DNA from 3 places in the Candidatus Enterococcus clewellii genome. Region 1 is predicted to be linked to each of the others. Evidence: predicted binding sites of a transcription regulator. Region 1 holds the regulator's gene; each other region holds the start of a gene.
What was found. Region 1 encodes CtsR, which represses protease genes until heat stress. Its sites were predicted from a motif close to TTGGTCAAAAAAGGTCAAANA; they were not measured.
Positions count from the first base shown of each region.

Region 2: the regulator CtsR is predicted to act here: its motif matches at 1,208-1,228, upstream of A5888_RS20370 (ATP-dependent Clp protease proteolytic subunit).
Region 3: the regulator CtsR is predicted to act here: its motif matches at 1,492-1,512, upstream of clpP (ATP-dependent Clp endopeptidase proteolytic subunit ClpP).

Region 1 covers NZ_CP147247.1:2,593,870-2,596,141, reverse strand. Annotated here, with positions in the region: gene A5888_RS12360 (MBL fold metallo-hydrolase) at 1-487, opposite strand, end outside; gene A5888_RS12355 (MerR family transcriptional regulator) at 474-935, opposite strand; gene A5888_RS12350 (CtsR family transcriptional regulator) at 1,117-1,584, shown strand; gene A5888_RS12345 (ATP-dependent Clp protease ATP-binding subunit) at 1,587-2,272, shown strand, end outside.
Region 2 covers NZ_CP147247.1:4,372,772-4,375,043, forward strand. Annotated here, with positions in the region: gene A5888_RS20365 (YfhO family protein) at 1-1,048, shown strand, start outside; gene A5888_RS20370 (ATP-dependent Clp protease proteolytic subunit) at 1,300-1,884, shown strand; gene vanR (VanR-ABDEGLN family response regulator transcription factor) at 2,117-2,272, shown strand, end outside.
Region 3 covers NZ_CP147247.1:4,158,615-4,160,886, forward strand. Annotated here, with positions in the region: gene A5888_RS19425 (DsbA family protein) at 114-635, opposite strand; gene clpP (ATP-dependent Clp endopeptidase proteolytic subunit ClpP) at 815-1,408, opposite strand; gene A5888_RS19435 (hypothetical protein) at 1,734-2,264, shown strand.

The DNA of each region.
Region 1 (2,272 bases):
CCCCAGAGATTGCTAACCCGCCTCTTGATTGAAGAAGGTCACCGACATAGGCGGCATTCACTCTTGGATCGATCAAAGAGATCGATCCATTGGTATGCCCAGGCGTTTCTCGTACAATCAAAGAGCCGATGTAATCACCTTCTGAGACTAGGAGTGTTGGCCTAATAGGCATTCGGATATTCTGTACGTTGTTTTGGCTGTCGATAAATTCTTTTTTTCCTATGCATATTTCTGCTTCCGGAAAATGCGCGCTGATTTTTTGAATATCCCCAGTATGATCGGAATGAGCGTGAGTAAGGACAATATATTTTAAAGGAAGCTGAGTGTGTTCAATGGCTTTGATGATTGATTTTGCTGTCCCGCTTTTACTACAATCGATTAGTGTGCAGAAGTTTCTTTCTTTAATAATGTAGCAGTTGATTGGAAAAATGCGTGGCATGGTAATCAACTGTAATGCATTTGAATCTGAATGGTCAATAATTTTCATGTGATTTCTCCTTGATTTCATCAAATAATTGTTCTACAAAACTGTCTAAACGTCGGGCATTTCCAGTTCCAAGCTCCTCAGTCAGTTGTTGAAATGTTCCAGGATAAGGAAGCTGTTTCAGTAAAACTAAAATCGACTGATAGTGTTGTATGATTTGTTCTAAATCACTGATTTTTTTGGTTAGAAGGGCCATTCCTTCTTGGTTGCATTCTTGTGATAGCTCTTGATCGAAGAGGACCATAAAGCTGTTGATTTCTTTTACAGAAAAGTGCGCATATTTCATGACTGAAATGTACTTTAGTTTTAAAAGATCTTCAGCCGAGTATATACGATAATTATTGTCCGCTCTTTTAGGAGAAATGAGTTTTTCTTTTTCATAAAAACGGATAGCGTCTTTTGATAACCCCGTTCTTTTGGCTATCTCGTTGATGGTCCATGCTGTTGTCATTGTATCGACCTCCTAGTGCAATGATAACATTGGATAGAACTCCAAGGTCAAGTAGAAAAAAAGTGATTTTATTTTGAAAAGTTCCTTGTTTTTCTATAAAGAGGAAGCTTTCTCCTTTATTTACACGCTCAAATTCGATATAATTATGGTCAGTAATAGTCAAGGGAGAAGGATGGATATTATGAACAATCAAAATACTTCTGATTTGATTGAAGCATATTTAAAGAAGATTTTGGAAGATAATAGTAAGATTGAGATTCGTCGTGCAGAGATGGCAAACCTATTCAATTGTGTCCCTTCCCAGATAAATTATGTGATCAACACTCGTTTCACGATTCAACGCGGGTATTCGGTTGAAAGTAAGCGAGGCGGGGGCGGTTATATTCGCATCGCTAAGGTTACATTATCAGACAATACACAGCTATTGGAACAAATTGAAAAGTTTATTGGTGATCAGCTGTCAGAAAAAGATGCACTGATTTTTGTTCAGAAATTATATGAAGAAAAAGTCGTTACAAAGCGCGAGGGAAATATTATGCTGGCGGCTTTAGGTAAGAATGTACTTGGAAAATTTGGCGCTAAGGAAGATTTTTTACGGGCTCAATTGATGTATGCCTTTTTGGAACGCTTGAGCTATGAGGAGGAATAGTTATGGATGAGTTATTTACAGATAGCGCCAAGGCAGTTTTAGCCATTGCGCAAGAAGAAGCGAAGTACTTCAGACATCAATCAGTAGGGTCTGAGCATTTATTACTTGCTTTAGTCATTGAGTCAAAAGGGATTGCAGGAAAAACACTGCGACAACTGAATGTTGACAAAAATGATATACGAGAAGAAATTGAACATTTAATGGGGTATGGTGTAGTGAAATCTTACCCTAAAGGTGCGTATTTACCATACTCTCCTCGTGCAAAACAAATTTTTGCTTATTCCGGAGAAGAAGCAAAACGTTTGGGTGCACCAAATATTGGGACGGAACATTTGTTATTGGGCTTGTTGAGAGATGAAGATATTCTCGCGTCACGTATTTTAGTAAATTTAGGCTTGAGCTTAATCAAGATCAGACAATTGCTGATGAAAAAAATTGGAGTCAATGATCCTCAAATGGCAATGTCTGGGAATAAGAGAAAGAATCAAAAAGGTGGGGCGCCAAAAGGTGGTACACCAACATTGGATTCTTTAGCAAGAGATTTAACGAAGTTAGCAAGAGAAAACAATCTCGATCCAGTCGTAGGACGTTCTGATGAAGTAAGGCGTCTCATTCAAATTCTGAGCAGACGGACAAAGAATAATCCTGTTCTAGTTGGAGAACCGGGTGTAGGTAAAACAGCTATCGC
Region 2 (2,272 bases), 1.8 Mb from region 1:
TCTGTTCAACCAATTAGCGGAAAAAGATTTTGAGTACTATACGTTTATGGAGCCGGAATTAGTCGAGCTGGATAATGTAAAGCTGGAAAAATCTGAAGGGTTGGTTACCTATCGGGCAAAAGATGAAGAGAAATATTCAAAAAAAATCGTCACTTGGGAAGCTGTGATTCCGGCAGGAAAACAGGCCTATCTTAGTTTAGCCCCTTACAATTATGATGATCTGGGTACGGCGAACATCGAGCTGAAGGTCAATGGGACCAGCCAAAAGACCCGAATCAACATGACGGGTCAATACTACGATTTGGGGATGTATGAAGAAGAGACACTTGTAGAATTTTCAGCAACGCTAACAGGTAGTACGGTATTCAGTTTCTTGACACCGGATATTGCTTTGTTGGATCTTGACTTGTTTGAAGAGGCCGCTTCATCGATTCAGCAAAAGGGCGTTGCTTTCACAGTCTCTGGACGTACAGCAAAGGCTGAGGTGGTAACCAACGAAGAGCAAGTATTGTTTACTACGATTCCTTATGATCAGGGCTGGACAGTCTCTGTAGATGGGAAGCAGGCAGAGATTCCACGTTTCAAGGATGCCTTTTTAACCGTAAAGATTCCAGCCGGGACCCATACGGTAGAATTTGTCTATCTGCCACCTGGCTTGACAAGCGGCAGCCTACTAACCGTTGGAAGTGTGTTTCTCTTTGGTGGTTATCTGTTTGTTTTAAGGAAACGAAAAGGCGATCTATTCTATCAGGTGACGACAGCCGATAGAGAGGACACTGAGTTAAAGTTGGAAAAAAAGGTAACAGAAAGTGAAGCAACAGAAACGCTGCAGTCGAGTACAATCGAGAAAGCAGAGTGCGAAAATTCTTCTTTAGGTATAGTAGAAGAGTCTGTACCAGAGAGTGAAGGGAAAGAAGAGCCTTCAGAAGCATCTTCCTTGATGAGTTCGTTCACCTTCAGTGACAAGCAGGAAGGCTTCGGCTTCTCCCTCCACACAGAAACAGAAGTAAAGAAAGAAACAGAGGAGCCTTCTGATCAAGAAAAATAGCTATACTAAAAAGCTTGAAGTTTTCTTAGGAATGCTTCAAGCTTTTTCTTTTTTTAGAAAGAGAATAGATGTTTTGAGAAGAACATTTGAGTTTATCAGATGATTTCCACTCACAAATTGACATCATAATTTTATAGTCAGGCAAGATACGCACTTCTTTGTTTGAACAATCCTGACTTTTTGGTAAAATAGAAGAGTGATCAAGGGAATGAACCATTATTCCCCTATTGAATTTCAGGAGGTAAACAAGAATGTACCGTTTAGAAGAAGAACAAGAAAATACACCAAAAAATGATCAAGGGTTGATCATGAAAAAAATGCTCGAGGAGCGTACCATCCTTATTTATGGAGAAGTAACGCAGGATTTAGCGCGTGAAGTCTCTTCTCAGCTATTGCTTTTAGCTGCTATGGGTGATGAGCCAATCAAAATTTTCATCAATAGTCCGGGAGGACATGTGGAGTCTGGCGATACGATTCATGACATGATTCAGTTTGTAAAACCGGAAGTTATCGTCATTGGTACTGGTTGGGTAGCGAGTGCAGGGGTAACGATTTATCTTGCTGCAGAAGCGAAAAACAGATATTCATTGCCAAATACACGATTCATGATTCATCAGCCTGCTGGTGGTGTTCAAGGTCAAGGAACGGAAATCCAAATCGAAGCGAAAGAAATCGTACGTATGAGAGAGCGTGTGAACCGTATGATCGCTGAAGCAACTGGTCAAACTTATGAGCAGGTTGCAAAGGATACCGATCGTAATTTCTGGATGTCTGCGGACGAAGCGAAAAACTACGGCATGGTTTCAAAAATTATCAAATCAAGTGACGAAGTGTAGTTCGTAATTTATCGAGTTCAACAGAAGAAATGGAGCAGTTGGGAAAAAATCTCAACTGCTTTTTTATATAGAATCCGTGAAGGAGAGCTTGTGAAAATAAAGTTTGGGAAGCTTTTTATCGTTGGTTTAGTGTCATTCAATGTGTAAATAGAAGTCTGAAGAAATCTTAAGTATTTCTGCCTTTAGTTGCCGCTGATAGTTTGCTAAACTTAGTAGGGAAAGGGGCTTGAAAATGATGCCGACGATTTTACTAGTTGAGGATGAAAAAGAAATTTCAGAGTTGATCAGCTATTATTTAAAGAATGAAAATTATCAAGTGATCGCTTGCTTAACAGGAGCCGAGGCGATGGATCAACTCGCACAGCAAAAGATTGATTTGGCGATTTTA
Region 3 (2,272 bases), 1.6 Mb from region 1:
CCATAAATTTTTGCGGATTTCCACCTTATTGTCGAAGAATCTACTTCGGGAACACCGTTTTATCCGGTTTTAAGAGGCTAAGACATACTAATGTCACAGCCCCTAGTATTCTTCTATTCCTCGTTCAAAATTTCAAGAAGCTCTTCTCGCGTAATATTTTCATCAAAAATATGATCATTAACGATGATCGTAGGAACAAATTTGATATTTGCAGCTTCGGCTTCGGTGATTATTTGTTGTGCAATAGCAGTGTTATCCATTTCAGCTAGTTCTAAATTATCCTTAGCGAATCGATCCACTTCGGTTAGGGACAATGCGCCCCAATCGCCTTGTGTCGCATAGATTTGACGAATATCTGTCAATCCTTTTAAGGGCAAATCATAGTTGATATGCTTGTGCATCACATTTCCCGGAAGCAGACTTTCTTTTTCCTTGTCAAAAAGCTTGATGATTCGTTGTACCTTTCCATCTTTGACATATTCCGTCAAAAGATCATAATACTCTTCAAACCATTGTTTGCAGAAAGGACAACGTACGTTCATAAACTCGTACATTTTTATTGGTGCACTGTCTTCTCCAATAATAAGACCTGTGTTTGTTTTTGCGGGTAAAGCATTAATAATAGAAATATCCATCTAGTTTTGCAACTCCTTCTGTAAATTAGAAAAACTGGTATTGTGTTATGTTTGACTGCCGACAAACGATTTGTTCTGTAATTAGTGTACCGTGTTTTTGATCAAATCCAAAATAAAAAAGCCTTCTTGAAAGTCGTAGATCGATTTCTGACTCTCAAGAAGGTTCTATCTAGTTTTATTTAGCTTAAAGAGCTACTGTTTTCCATAACTTCATCAATCAAGCCATAGTCTTTTGCTTGCTGTGCAGTCATGAAGTTATCACGATCAGTATCTTTTTCGATCACTTCGATTGGTTGACCTGTACGTTCTGCCAAAATTTTGTTCAGGCGTTCGCGTGTATCAAGAATGTGCTTAGCTGCAATCTCGATTTCTGTTGCTTGCCCTTGTGCTCCACCAAGCGGCTGATGAATCATGATTTCAGCGTTTGGAAGTGCAAAACGTTTGCCCTTTTGTCCGGCAGTAAGCAAGAAGCTTCCCATAGAAGCCGCCATTCCTAAAACAATTGTCTGAACATCAGCTTTCACGAAGTTCATTGTATCGAAAATTGCCAGTCCGGCAGAAACACTACCACCTGGTGAGTTGATGTAAAGATAAATATCTTTTTCAGAATCCTGCGCATCCAAGAACAATAACTGGGCGATCACTGAGTTTGCCACATTGTCGTCGATCGGTCCGCTCAACATGATGATTCTATCCTTTAATAATCGTGAGTAAATATCGTAGGCTCTTTCCCCGCGAGATGATTGTTCAATTACTGTAGGTATTAAGTTCATAGTTCATATCCTCCTATATAAAAAGCTTCGCAATGATATTTTAACATAATGCACTTTGTAATGCTTAAAAAAAGTATACTTCAATGGTCAATAAAGGTCAATAAAAATGCACTCAAAAAAATAGCTATACATAGAAGTGGTTGCTGCTCTAATAAAGGGTACCATTGCTTGTTTCGTGGAAAAACTGATATAGCAAATGTTTAGTGATTGAATAAAACTCGCTATTTTACCTATTATTGCATTCTGTAGCTTAATAAAGTTAAACTATTCTTAAAGAATAGACGAACATGTAAATTTCTGATTCAAGTATATTGGAGGCATTTCTATGAAAAAATATATGAATAAAACCAGCTTGTTTATGACTCAATATTATGACATATTTTCAAATGAGCGAAGTATGAGTAATCCTATAGAGTATTATAACGCATTGGTTCGGTTTGTTAGAAGAAATGATCGCTATTTTACCGAGGAGCTACTAAAAACATATAGATTGGATATACTTATTACTCTTGACCCGAAAGAATACATTTGTGCGCCCTTTTCGTTTTCGCTAGATCACGAAAAAGAGCGGTGTTCTGAATGGACCTATAGCAACCTTTCATCCTTAGCGATGAGTATTAGTAATACTCTCTGGGAGATGGTTGCGTTATATTCTGGAAAAGTCTGTCCGATAACAGGTGAGTATGGGCTGTATTATGTGCTACTAAGTGATGGGAATGACCGAAAAATTTTGCTGGAAGAATGTGAGCAGTGCGGCTGGCTTCAAGACGAAGCCGGCTGTGAATATACAGGAACAATCAAAAGGATTTTTCCGGCAACTCGATGGCAAGTACAGGATTATAGGAAAGAGAAGTAAAGATTATG